Regions from separate parts of the Paenibacillus sp. 1182 genome, predicted to be linked through region 2. Evidence: predicted binding sites of a transcription regulator. Region 2 holds the regulator's gene; each other region holds the start of a gene.

Region 1 (3,469 bases), on a different contig from region 2:
AATGAATACGGGCCAAAATGAATGATATAGCGTCCACGTTTGCGTCCCTGTCCCTGCTCTACCCTAGTAATCATCAATTCCTCATGATCCGGAAAAAGAGAAATCTCTTGTTGCTTATTTGCTTCCGCAGAATATTCATCTTCATCGTCCAACTGCAATATGTTTCCCTCACTTTGAAATTCACGAAAGCAGTCTTTGGACAACTGCTACGCAAAAGTTAGATTCCGCTGACAAAGCAGCTTTAATTGATGCAAAAATGCCCTGCACAACTGTGCAGGGCATCAGAATCATGCTATTCAACCGGATTGTGCCATAACCCTGGCTCCAGTTCACAAATCAGGATTCACCAAGCTTTATTCAAGCTCCAACAATTCCTGTTCTTCCTTGGCTTGCTGTGCCAACTCTTCTTCTGTAGGCGGAGCAACCGTCGTAATCAAATTGCTTGCCACCCGAATTTTTTGCTCGATCGTACTAGCAATGTTCGGATTTTCCTTCAAAAATTGCTTCGCATTCTCACGTCCCTGACCAAGGCGCTCACCTTCGTAGGAATACCAAGCTCCACTCTTGTCGACAATGTCATGCTCCGTACCGATATCGATCAAGCTACCTTCTTTGGAAATGCCCTCACCGTACATAATGTCCACTTCAGCCTGACGGAATGGAGGGGCAACTTTATTCTTCACGACTTTAATACGTGTGCGGTTACCCACAATGTCGTTACCCATTTTCAAACTTTCAATACGACGAACATCCAAACGTACCGTAGAGTAAAACTTCAAGGCACGTCCACCTGGTGTTGTTTCAGGGTTACCGAACATAACACCTACTTTTTCACGTAGCTGGTTAATAAAAATAGCAATAGTTTTCGATTTGTTAATGGCTCCAGACAGCTTACGCAATGCCTGCGACATCAGACGTGCTTGAAGACCGACGTGGGAATCTCCCATTTCGCCTTCAATCTCTGCCTTCGGCACAAGTGCCGCTACGGAGTCAACAACTACAATGTCTACTGCTCCACTACGTACAAGGGCTTCGGCAATCTCAAGCGCCTGCTCTCCTGTATCTGGTTGCGATAGTAACAACTCATCAATATTGACACCCAGCTTGCTTGCATACGACGGATCAAGCGCATGCTCGGCGTCGATAAAGGCGGCTTGTCCGCCTGTTTTTTGCACCTCTGCGATAGCGTGAAGAGCTACTGTCGTTTTACCGGATGATTCCGGTCCGTATATTTCAATAACCCGGCCTCTTGGAAAGCCGCCCGTTCCTAACGCAATATCCAAAGCAATCGAACCACTGGGGATCGTTTCCACTTGCATGTGGGTAGACTCACCCAACTTCATAATGGAACCTTTACCAAATTGCTTTTCTATTTGACGGAGCGCCATATCCAGCGCAGCACGACGATCTGACAATAAACTCACATCCTTCATTGTTTGTACTTTAATAATACCTTGTTTTGACACGCTTGCCAAGCATTTTTTCGAACATACATTCGTTTTTTTTATTCACACAGCTCTCTTCTGTAATTACACCTGTCTCTTAAAACAAAAAAAGAACCGCTGGCAAAAGGCTTTGCAACGGTTCTTCCGATAAGGTGATTATATCATGAATATCTATCTAAAACAACTCTACGACCCACACTGTACATAGATGATTAAGAGAGTTTCTCGTTCTCTACCAGCCTGCGCCACAATCTGTACAGAATCGCTTTGACTGATCGCAGTCGGATTGTTTCGCGGTTACCACTCAGTCTCAGTTCATGTACTTCCGTTTCCTTGTCGCGTTCAGCAATGCCAATATACACTAGACCGACTGGCTTCCGTTCGGAATACCCAGGCCCGGCTACACCAGTAACTGAAAGTCCAAAATCGCTGTCCATGATCATTCTCGCCTGCTCTGCAAGCACAAGGGCCACTTCCTTACTCACTGCACCTGGCGCTTGATCCCCTTCCAAATAATCACAAGGCACGTTGAGTAATTTCATCTTCATTTCATTGGAATAGCACACGATGCCACCTTGAAACATAGTAGCACTGCCAGGTATAGAAGTGAGGTGTTCCATCAGCATTCCACCTGTACAGCTTTCTGCCGCACTCACAGTGAGTCCGCGATTGGCCATTAGATCTACGATAACCTTCTCCAGCGTAACATCTTCGCTTGCATACATAAATTCCGAAAGACGCTGCTGAATTTCTACTTCCGTAGCCGTCAGCTTAATCAATGCTTCACTTTCGCTGGCCGCCTTGGTGGATATACGGATCGTGACTTCCCCTTCCTTGGCATAAGGAGCAATCGTGGGGTCTGTCTGGGATTGGATCAGATCTAACAAACGGGTTTCAAGAGCTGACTCACCAATCCCTGCAAATTTTAGCATTTTTGAATAAATTGGCATTTCCTCACCGCTCAATGCCTGCTGAAGCAACCAAGGTTTGGCCTGGTTTGCAAACATCGGTTTGAGTTCCTTAGGAGGTCCAGGCAAAACTACATAAAATTTACCATCCTGTGCAATTGCGTCGCCCACAGCTAGCCCTGTCTCATTTTCAAGCGGAGTAGCACCTTCAATAGAAAGCGCCTGCCGGCGGTTATTTTCGGTCATTTCTACCCCACGGTTACGAAAAAATTGATCTAGCTTGTCCATTGCAAGACGATCTATGTGCAATTTTCGCCCCAATACAGACGCTATCGCATCTTTCGTCAAATCATCCTGGGTCGGTCCCAGACCGCCAGAAAATAAAATAATATCCGCACGCTTCTGAGCAATTCTTATGGCTTCCTGAAGCCGATCTATGTTATCGCCAACCACAGTCTGAAAATATACATCGATTCCAATTGTAGCCAACTCTTGTGACAAATATTGAGCATTTGTATTCACTATTTGTCCGAGCAATAACTCTGTTCCTACCGCAATTATTTCAGCTTTCATCAATTCTTCCTCCTGTACTGCGAATATGATGGGAATTATATAAAGAAACAGCAATAAGTTTAGTCCCTATTGCTGTTTCCATAAAATTTATACTGTTAAACCTTGGAGGAGCTCAGCAAATGGATATTTTTCACGAAATAATCAATACCCGAATAAATGGTGATCAACACCGCTGCCCATATCGCTATTAAATCAAACGGTATACCAAGAAAAACAAACGGGAAATTATTAATGAGCAGCGCTACTATAGCAACAATCTGAATGATCGTCTTTAATTTGCCCCAATTGCTTGCAGCAACCACAGACCCATCCAGCAAGGCAATCTGACGCAGCCCCGTAACCGCAAACTCACGGCTAACAATCACAACAACAATCCACGAATCAATTTTCCCCATTTCTACCAAGGAAACCAAAATGGCGGTTACCAAAAGCTTATCAGCAAGGGGGTCCAACAGCTTGCCCAAATTGGTGACCATATTATTTTTACGTGCCAAATACCCGTCAAGACCGTCCGTGCTGGCTGCTACAAGGAAAATGATAGCC
Region 2 (3,469 bases):
TCAAGTCGCTCTGCAATGGCATCCGTGTCATAGCGACCTAATGATTTTGTGAAAATAAAATTACCACCCTTACCTTTTCTTTCAACGGTTACGTAACCCTTTTCAATCTTGATGGCTTTCATGTCCCCAGCGGTCATTGGACGTTCCCTACCACCTTTCAGCATATAGAGAGTATCCTTTCCCACTTTCAGATAAGGACGACGGATAAAAAAGATAACAGCCAGCATCAAGTACAGGCCGAATACAAGCCAATCCATCCCTTGCATACCGGTCTTAGTCAAAAAGTAACTCATAAGCATGTACAATACAGAAAGACCAGCCAGCATAATTGGCACAGTAATGTTACGTCCACGGAAAATATCCATTGCAGAACCTGCGCCGCTAATGGTTTGAATACCTTGCTTTTTGCGCGATTTATTTAAATGCGCTGTGTTTTTGCGTACTTTTCTTTCAAATGATCGGGCCATCTCTCAATTCCTTCCCAGATATATTACATTAAAACAATTGCCTCAAAGCTGATCTATATAGATACCATGAGAGGTACCTAAAACAAAAGGCAAATTGCAGGCTTGGGCGCTTTAACAACATTAATGCTTCAGCCCGTCATTTCCCTTCGATGTATCATCGTCCACAAATTCAATCGTTTCTAGCTGCTGCCGAAAATTACGGCGAATGTTACCTAAATAAATTTCCCGAAGGTTGGCACGTTCTGTGGTTTCCTCTTCTGTTAATCCCTCGGATTTTGCTTTGCGCGCTAATTCATTAATGCGCTGTACCAAGCTGTCTATATCCAAATTGTGTCCCCTCCATAAAAGCAAAGATATAATACACTTTGACATGTAGAAAAGAGCTTGTCAAGGCTCCCGCATTACGCTCCCTGACAAGCTCTAATAGTCTATAGATCATAAGTCAGGAAGCTTGAGTACCTGACCTGCCTGCACTCCCCGATCCTCTAAACCGTTAATCCGCACAATTCCTTCTATATATACCCGTGTATCCATTCGTTCCGGTTTATGATTCGCGGCAATCTGCCACAACGTATCCCCAGGTTGTACTGTCAGTTTAGTCACTTCTTCCTTGGAAGCTGAAGGAGCCGCGAAAACCGTAAGTACACCTGCTCCTGCAATCCAAGCAACAATCATTATAATAAGAAGCTTAAGTAAAAGAGTATGGGTAATAATCTGCATATAACGCGCCCTACCCTCTTTTCGGGTCTCCTGTAAATTTTCTATATTCATTGGAAAAATACTTTGATAGGTGCTATATTTCATCATGGTTGTGTCCTCCAAACGTTTGTTCTTATGTTTTCACAATATAACACGAACGTTTGTTTTGTTCAATAGAAAAGAGAACAAAAGTTCGCAATTATTTTTAGGGATTATTTAGAACTTATGTTTGTACGAACGGAGGTTCTATGCTATAATTTTCCCAAACGTTACTAAATGGGGTTGATACGGTATGTCTAAGATTTCGAGCCGCCAGCAGGCCATTCTTGAATTTATCCGCAATGAAGTGCGTCTAAAGGGATACCCCCCTTCTGTACGCGAAATAGGCGAGGCTGTCGGATTGGCCTCCAGTTCTACGGTTCACGGTCATTTGGATCGTTTAGAGAAAAAAGGACTCATTCGCCGCGATCCTACAAAACCACGGGCTATTGAGTTACTCGGTCAAGACGAATCGGATAACAGCAACTTGATTAATTACTCCATTAGTCGTGTCCCCGTCGTCGGCAAAGTAACCGCTGGTCTTCCTATTACGGCGACAGAAAATATTGAAGATTACTTTCCTCTTCCCCAACACTTTGTTGGTGAGGATAAAATATTCATGTTATCTGTTGTAGGCGAAAGCATGATTGAGGCCGGGATTGCTAACGGAGACTATGTAATCGTACGTCAGCAGCAGACCGCTGATAATGGCGATATTGTTGTAGCTATGACAGATGAAGACGAAGCTACAGTTAAAACCTTCTACAAAGAAAAAGATCATATCCGGCTTCAACCTGAAAATCCAGCCTTTGAACCGCTTCGTCTGACACACGTCAGTATTTTGGGCAAAGTTGTAGGACTCTTCCGGGACTTCCACTGATTTCTCGTTCTTCCTTCCCCGTTATTCTATCCCCTAATACAAAACCGGCTGCCTAGGGCAAGCCGGTTTTGTATTGTTATTATGCTTACTATGTATCTCACAACTATTCTTTCCTTTTTGCAACCTATTCCTATTGTATCTACTATAAAATCAGCCTCATCATCTCAAATAATCCCCCACTGATCTTGAACAGCTATACTGTTATGGGCAAAACTAATAGATCTTTCTTTCTTTTAGCTAAATATGGTATATTAATTACTCATAGCTCTGTAGGAGGAATTAAATGAAAAAAATAATAATTTCAGCGTTTGTTATGATATTTATCGTCGTAAGCTGTGCAGTTCCAACAATGGATCATTTGTATGCAGAAGAGAAATCACACATAACAACCTACGATCGTATTCAGTACATACAAATACTCATCCATTTCAGGTATTTAGAAAAGCAACTTGAAGCTGTAATTTCCGAAAGAAATAATTACCCAGAGGCCAGCCAAGAATATAAACAGCTCTCAGAACAACTGAATCATATTCTTGCCCAAGAGGCATACTACGAAAAAAAACTTAACACCCTTAATAGTAAATAATTTTCATACAAACTGCATATTATCTTTATTCTACACATTAGACTCATGCCGACCTGCCTGTAACATCTCCTGCAACGTAAAGTTGAAAAGGCGAAGACAGGTTCGCATGAGTTTTTTTGTTAACTTTTAGGGATATAGGTACTAGCTTCTTTTTGCTTCTAATAGATTTATGCTGATACATTACTATCACAATTGACATATGTATATAGCAGAACTAAGCAAAGGAGATATGCAGATGATCAGAAATAGAGTTAAAACGTATAAGCATCGCATCGGGAAAAACAGATATCTGGTCGTTAAAGTCTTTCAAGCCGCAGCTGCAAAAACAGGAAGCGGAAATGCACTAGCAACCAATGCCTTGAATATCAAAATTTCCAAGCGTAAGCATAAACGCCACTAAGATTCAACCGCACCTTCATTTCTTGAAGGGAGGTGATATTATGAGCAGAAGACATTGCAGACGTGATTTAAGAAGAAGAAGATTGAACATCCGTTCCAATCAAAGAGCCACTGCGCGTGCAAGAGGTAACGCACTGGCTGTTAATTTGTTTAGCGTAAACGATAGACAACGCAGACGTTAATAATCGTTTTCATGCAAAAAGCGGGAGAAATTCTTCCTGCTTTTTTGTGTTAAGCAGCACACCTAACTACTGCTATGAATCGTTTAAGCAAGCGGACGAGATCGTAAATATCACACATAGTTGAACAGTCGCTACTATTTTACTCTTTTATAAATCTAACAGACAGGAAAAAGTGGTTCTCTTTTAGAATAATGTGCATAGAGAAATTAAACCAGAA
Region 3 (3,469 bases), on a different contig from region 2:
TCAGCCAACGGGTGAGGAAGGGGCCAGCCAAATGCCGGAGGGCTGCTTCCATCAGCTTCATCCCGCCCAAAAAAATAAACAGTCCGCCGCACAGCGGGAGTATAACATGTATAAGCACGGGCATAGCCCCCTTTTCTAGGTGAAAATACTTATGTAACAGCCTATGATCTGTCGAGGACAGCCATGACAAGCATGGCTAAGCTCTTTTTAGGAAAACGATAATTTTTGTAGTATCTTCACAAGCTTTAAAAGCGTGACGCCGATATACAGGCGGGCAGTAGCGAAGCGGATCATTTGAATCTGGAGAAGCGAGAGCGTTCGCCTGAAAGCTTTCCAAAGGAAAGCTGCTTCGGAAGTATAAACCTAGGGGGATTCTTACCATTAAAATCATTTATAAAATCCAAAGAATCCCCGTGCAACAGCGATCGTAAGATCAAATGATCCGCAGAGCCGCGCCCCTATCGAACAACGTTTTAACACTTTGAGTAATCCAAGAATGGGAGTGAAGGATTTTGCCTTCAGTAATATTAGAACGCAGCCGTAAAAAAAGGCTGGAGCACGCACACCCTTGGGTGTTTAAAAACGAAATAGCCAAGATCGAAGGAGACCCAGAGGCAGGCGATTTGGTCAGTATTGTTAACCATCAGGGGCGTTATTTGGCGACAGGTTACTATAATCCGGCTTCACAAATTACAGTGCGTGTGATGTCCTATGAGCCGCTGGAAGCGATGGATCAAAACTTTTTTGCCCAACGCTTTCGCAAATGTCTGGAGCACCGCGAACGTTTTGTGACCGGGGGAGACGCTTATCGGTTGGTGTACGGCGAGGCTGATTTTTTGCCTGGACTGATTGTAGACCGTTTTGGTGATGTGTTGGTTGTGCAGCTGTTAACGCTTGGCATGGATCGGCGCAGGGAAGAAATCAGGGATGCGCTCGTTGAAGTATTGGGTCCTGTTGGTATATATGAGCGCAGTGATGTATCCATCCGAGAGCTGGAAGGATTGAAACAAACGAAGGGTCCTTTGTACGGTGATTGCCCGCGTCATGTAGTGGTGACGGAAAATGGCCTGCACATCAAGGTTGATATCGTAGAGGGCCAGAAGACGGGTTATTTCTTTGACCAGCGTGAAAATCGTGCGGCCATAGCACCGTTGATGACAGGTTGGGGAGCACGTAGTGGAATTACGCTACAAGAAGTTGCTACAGACTCAGGGGACGCTGCCACAACGGTCATGAAGCCAGTGAATAAAAGTGGTAAGGTTGTTGAATTCCCATTCTGGGACGGCGCAACCGTATTGGAATGTTTTTCACATACGGGAAGCTTTACGCTCAATGCCTGTAAATATGGTGCTAAAAAAGTAACTTGTCTTGATATTTCTGAGCATGCGATTGAAAGTGCGCGGGACAATGTCAAGCTGAACGGTTTTGAGGAACGCGTCGAGTTTGTCGTCGACGATGCTTTTCAATATTTGCGCAATCAGGTGAAAGGTGTAGAGGAACGCAATGCACGAGCCGGGGGCAAAGGAGATACGTCTAAGCCGCTGACAGCGGGTGGCGGACGCACCTTTGACGTGGTCATTCTTGATCCGCCAGCCTTTGCCAAAACGAAGAACGCTGTCAAAGGGGCTACACGTGGATATAAAGATATCAACCTGCACGGGATGAAGCTCGTTAATGAGGGCGGCTATCTGGTGACAGCGAGTTGCTCGTTCCACATGCGGCCGGAGTTGTTTTTGGACACCATTAAGGAAGCAGCGGCAGATGCCGGCAAAATCCTTCGTCTGGTAGACTGGAGAGCAGCTGGTAAGGACCATCCTCAAATTTTGGGTGTGGAGGAAGGCCATTACTTGAAATTCGCCATCTTTGAGGTGCGCAGCCGGACACAGTTGTAGTTTCATACAAAGTCAAAGTCAATCGCCCTTTTGGTGATTAAATAGGTAAAATAAACTCGTTTTAGGTATAAATCAGTCCTGTAGAGAAGGCGTGCACCAAGCCAATCTGCGGGACTGATTTATTTTTTAGAGGGAGAAAGAATTGCTACAACATGGCAAACGTACGTTCTTTTCTCTCTTGCCTGATATGCTATACTGTTTAATAGAATGTTGTTCGTTGGAAAGGAGGCCGCATCATGTCGGTCCGTTTGTTGATTGGCCGCTCTGGGAGTGGTAAAAGTACGTTAATCCGCAATGAAATGACGTCTTTGTTACGCGAGGAGCCGCTAGGTAAGCCTATGCTGTTACTTGTACCGGAGCAATCGTCATTTGCTTCTGAGCATGCGTTACTTACAGAAGCCGGAAACGGTATTCAGGGGTCGGTGCGCGCCCAAGTGATGGGATTTCACCGTCTTGCCTATTTAGTTATGCAGGAAACCGGGGGTTCAGCGCTGGTGCCTGTAACGGAAGAAGGCAAGAAGATGCTTTTATATAAAATTATTCGTCGTCGCAAGGATGAACTGAGTTTGTTTAAGGATTCGGGAGACCAGCTCGGCTTTGTGGATCGGTTGAATACATTGTTCACGGAGCTGAAGCAGTATGGAAATGATACTCGGTCTGTACCCGAGCAACTGGAGCGAATGAACGCTGCTGGAGAGTCAACTCCGATTTTGCGCGGCAAGCTCAAAGATATCAGTCTAATCTACGAGGATTTTGAACGAGAGCTGACGCTTAAATATATTGACGGTGAAGATACGCTGCGCATGCTGGCAGAACAGATTGCAGAGTCTTCCCTTGTGCGTGGAGCAGACATTTGGATGGATGGCTACCGTAGGTTTACACCACATGAATATAAAGTGGTGGAGCAACTTATGCTGCATGCCTCTTCGTTGACAGTGGCGCTGACTTGCAACCGCAGCTACGAGAGCGGACAGCTTCCGCATGAGCTGGATTTGTTTCATCCTTCGGCGGCTACGTATGTAAAGCTCAAAGGAATGGCAGACGAGCTGATGATAGAGACGCAGACACAATTACTTCGCCCTGATCCGCCGCCGAGATTTAAGGAGCGTCCGGCGTTGGCGTATTTGGAGGCTAACTTTGAATATCGTACAGGGTTACGGAATCAGGAACAACGGATGCGGCTGCAGCAGCTACGAGAGCAGTGGACAGAAGAACAGCCGGAAGGCATAAAACTGTATGCTGCGGCGAATCGCCGCGCTGAGTTGGAAGGTGCTGTACGCGAAATGCGTCGTTTAGCCCGAGATGAGGGCGCGCGTTATCGGGAGATGGCCCTGTTTGTGCGTCATATTGAAGATTATGAGTCATGGGTGGAACCGATATTCAAACAATATGAGGTTCCAGTATTTCTGGATCAGCGGAGAAGTGTATTGCATCATCCCTTAGTGGAATTGATTCGGGCTTCACTGGATATCGTGCAGCGACGCTGGCGATATGAGGATGTATTCCGTGCGGTCAAAACAGATCTTCTCCTGCCGCTGGATGGTCGGGTGAGCCGCGAGGAGATGGATCGTCTGGAA
Region 4 (3,469 bases), on a different contig from region 2:
TAGTCGTTACAATCCTGTTGTTAGCTACCAATTAGTGGGGTGGGGAAATAATAGTCATGAGCAAATAATTTCAGTTCCAGGGACATTTACTAATCTGAATACAACAAGAACTTTTTACAATGTTAAGCCAGGAACATATAAGTTAAGAATCGGTAATGTGGGAGAACTAAGTCCTTTATGGGGAAATGGATATCTTACTTATTGATTTTTAAGTATGTGAAAAGTTTCTTTAACTATGAAATACCTCGTGGAACATATCAGAGGCGATTGAAAAAGTCCCTTTGTTGCAAAAGGTAAAGTTACTCATGAAAAATGAGGAGTCTGTACCTTTTTTCTGCCAACAGCATAGAACCCTGAGATAAAGACAGGAAGGCGCACAGAGGACATAAAGGCGGGGCTACTGGCTTTGGAACAAGACAACAATATTGCATGGGATAACAAGAGCGATACCCGCCACATCATGATAATAGAGGGCTGGGATCGCGATCAAAAGATCGTTACGCCTCCTGGCTGCAAATAGGTACTATACAGAATAAAACAACCCCGGATTGCTCCGGGGTTGTTTTATTCGAGACCAAATTGTGCTTTTGCTTGTAGTTTGTTGCCTTGGAATGTGAAAACGGCATTTGCACCAGGTCCGACTTCACCTTTATACGAATACATTACAGTATAAAATTCGTCTCCTTTTTCACCAACCTCTGAAACAGCCTCACCGGGACCACCGATAATTTTCGCAACTTCCTCATAAGTCATTCCATTTTTAATGTTGTTATATTTAGCTTTGGTAATAATTCCGAGGTTTGGCGATTCTGCTACTGTCCGACCCTCTATTTTTCCGTTATATAGTTTCCAATGGGCTTCTCCCTTAACACCACGGGAACCAAGTTCACCCTTAAAGGTAACTATATCCCCCTGGTTAAGACCATTTAATTCTGAACGATCTGAAACTTTTACAACAATAACATCCCCGAGTTTTTTCTTTTCAGCGCTAATATCTGACCATGATTCACCGTTGTAATCTGCTGGTTTACCATAGACATAAAGGCTGCTTGATCCAGCTTCAATAACAACGCCTGACCATGAAACAACTTGATTTCTTACACTGTCGAATGCTTCCCCTTGCTTGGATACTGGCAATGCAAAGAGAGCAGATGAAAACTTATCAAAAGGAAGCGATGTGTCAATCAATGTTTTTTTAGCATCAGTCTGTCCCTTTTGAACTGGTTCAGTAGTAACTTCGTTCCCTTTAACAGGTGTGGTAGCTACCGGTTTGGAATTAGTTTCGGTTGGTTTCTGAGTGTCAGCGACTGATATTCCAATAATAAATACTAGGAAAGCACCTAAACCAAAGAGAAACATTTTCTTAGCCTTGCCGTTCTTTTTTATTAAAGCTATAGCCCACAAAACAAAAAACACAAAAAAAGCCAGCAAAGCAATCACAGCAATTGCAGTCATTACATAACCCCTATCTATTGGTAATGTTATAGTAAAATTAGTATATATGACCTAGGAATAATTTTCTAGAACAAAAGTCTTAGAAGTAGAAAACAAAAGCCCTTGTAAGGAACATACGTTCGGGATATAATTTGAACATATTACATCAGGAGGCTACATACATGTCTAAAAAACTAGAAGATAACGGATTATGGGAAAGCAGTCGCATTATCATACCAGAGCATAAAGAGGCTTATCTGAAGCTAATGAAAGACCGTCAGCGGCGCGGTAAACCGGAGTTGGATGACCAAGAGGTACAATTAATCGAGCATGCTCTAATAGAGTCTTACAATTCACGTCAGCCTGTGACAGTGGTTGTTTTCAGTCCGTTTGACGATGCGGAGTTAACAGGTGTGGTTACATCAATAAACACCGCTAGACGTGAAGTAAAACTATTTCGTGATGAGGATGATTTTAGTTGGATTAAGCTAGAGGATATTATATCAGCTATTGTATAGTCCCCTAAAAAGGAACGGGCTCACTGAGCCTTCTTCGAACAATGGATTTTTGAGCAGTAAAAAGAGCCTTCGATTTCTCCCGAAGACTCCGCATGTGGACTAATCTTGAATTGCTGTTACGACTCCATTTTCGAAATAGATGTACTTGTAATGATCATAGACCCATTGTTCGTTTACACCGTAAGTAGTAGTGTTCTTATTAATATGTTTGGGTAGTCCCCATTTTGAATAAGTTACTTCCTGTTCAGACATACCAATTTGGGGAGCGAGTTTTTCGGGCGGGATATCCTCGTAATATCCAATCTTGGTGAAGGTGTTGACTCCAAGGCTTTCATCCTTTGAAATAAGCTTGTCATTCTTTAGGTAATAAATTGTGCCGTTATCAGCATGTAATTCTGTACCAATTAGGATAACAGGCCAGGTATAAGTGCTTTCATCTTGAGAATTAAAGGAGAGTACCTTGGTTACTTCTCCATTTTTAAAAGTCAGTTTCTCGTAACCTGATTCATCTTCCCAAATGCCTTGAAAGCTATTATACAAAGAAGCTTGAGTCAAATATTGTATTGAGTCCTGATAGTCTTTACTTGCATGAATAATTCTTTTGCTTCACGAAAGTTATACGCCCTAAATTGTTTAACTCCTTCCCGATAATTCGCTTCTCTCAGTAAATTAGAGGAATCTTTATAATCTTGGATTGGTTCAAGTAATTCAATTGCCGAAGCGTAGTTACCTTGGGAGGAATTTTGCTTTGCCAGTAAGTATATTGATTCTGTTTTTGCTTGACACTATCTTTGTAGTTGACTAAATTGATAAACAATTCAATAGCCTTTTCGTATTCTTTATTTTTTAGAAGGTGTTGTGCCTTTAGATAATTTGTTTCATTAATCAACTCATCGGAATCTTTGTACCCATCCAAATTGGTGAAGGTGGCTTGAGTTGCTTTGTCAAATTCACCGTTATTCATTAATGACTTGGCCTGAATATAACTGATATAGGGAGCTGCGATTAAAAAGCCTACGATAATAAGGCATAAAATAAGAAATGGAGCAATTGAGATAATAATTTTCTTTCTATAGCTGATCTCTTTAGGAATCGGACCATCATTCCTAATTTCGGATGTTTTTTCTTGCGGTGCTGTATTGATAGTTACTTCCCTTCCGCAATAATTACAGAAGGCGCTTCCTTTGGGTATTTCTTTCCCACATTTATCACAGAGCATTCTTTTTTACTCCTGCCTTTCCTGGAACTCTGCTGCTTCATAAAAAGTAGTCTATCAAACATAGGAATATTTTTCTAGGTCTAATTACATGAGAAGAATTCGGATAACCTGTCTATAAATAAATCTAACGAGGTGATGCATAGATGCATATTGAATTTATTACATCTGATTCTACTGATATTACGAGCCGCTTGTTATGAGTATAATTATAAAAAATATGGAAGTGTACAGCGTGACAGGCGTTATGTAAGAATTTCAACGGAAGAACAGACGTGCAAGATCATCTGGAAAGATCATC

What was found. Region 2 encodes LexA, which represses DNA repair genes until DNA is damaged. Its sites were predicted from a motif close to CGAACATATGTTCG; they were not measured.
Region 1: the regulator LexA is predicted to act here: its motif matches at 1,485-1,498, upstream of recA (recombinase RecA).
Region 3: the regulator LexA is predicted to act here: its motif matches at 2,049-2,062, upstream of addB (helicase-exonuclease AddAB subunit AddB).
Region 4: the regulator LexA is predicted to act here: its motif matches at 1,564-1,577, upstream of JOD82_RS19770 (YolD-like family protein).

What each region holds. Positions count from the first base shown of each region.
Region 1 is NZ_JAFICR010000003.1:318,758-322,226, reverse strand. Features, by position in the region: gene JOD82_RS07185 (regulatory protein RecX) at 1-158, opposite strand, end outside; gene recA (recombinase RecA) at 354-1,415, opposite strand; gene JOD82_RS07175 (competence/damage-inducible protein A) at 1,658-2,926, opposite strand; gene pgsA (CDP-diacylglycerol--glycerol-3-phosphate 3-phosphatidyltransferase) at 3,022-3,469, opposite strand, start outside.
Region 2 is NZ_JAFICR010000001.1:371,303-374,771, reverse strand. Features, by position in the region: gene JOD82_RS01875 (hypothetical protein) at 1-467, opposite strand, end outside; gene JOD82_RS01870 (DUF896 domain-containing protein) at 588-794, opposite strand; gene JOD82_RS01865 (LysM peptidoglycan-binding domain-containing protein) at 903-1,271, opposite strand; gene lexA (transcriptional repressor LexA) at 1,459-2,085, shown strand; gene JOD82_RS01855 (hypothetical protein) at 2,369-2,671, shown strand; gene JOD82_RS01850 (hypothetical protein) at 2,907-3,071, shown strand; gene JOD82_RS01845 (hypothetical protein) at 3,112-3,252, shown strand.
Region 3 is NZ_JAFICR010000006.1:80,595-84,063, forward strand. Features, by position in the region: gene JOD82_RS13895 (Na/Pi cotransporter family protein) at 1-118, opposite strand, end outside; gene JOD82_RS13900 (class I SAM-dependent rRNA methyltransferase) at 513-1,892, shown strand; gene addB (helicase-exonuclease AddAB subunit AddB) at 2,129-3,469, shown strand, end outside.
Region 4 is NZ_JAFICR010000010.1:100,212-103,680, reverse strand. Features, by position in the region: gene JOD82_RS29310 (hypothetical protein) at 565-1,455, opposite strand; gene JOD82_RS19770 (YolD-like family protein) at 1,617-1,952, shown strand; gene JOD82_RS19765 (hypothetical protein) at 2,052-2,507, opposite strand; gene JOD82_RS19760 (zinc-ribbon domain-containing protein) at 2,614-3,171, opposite strand.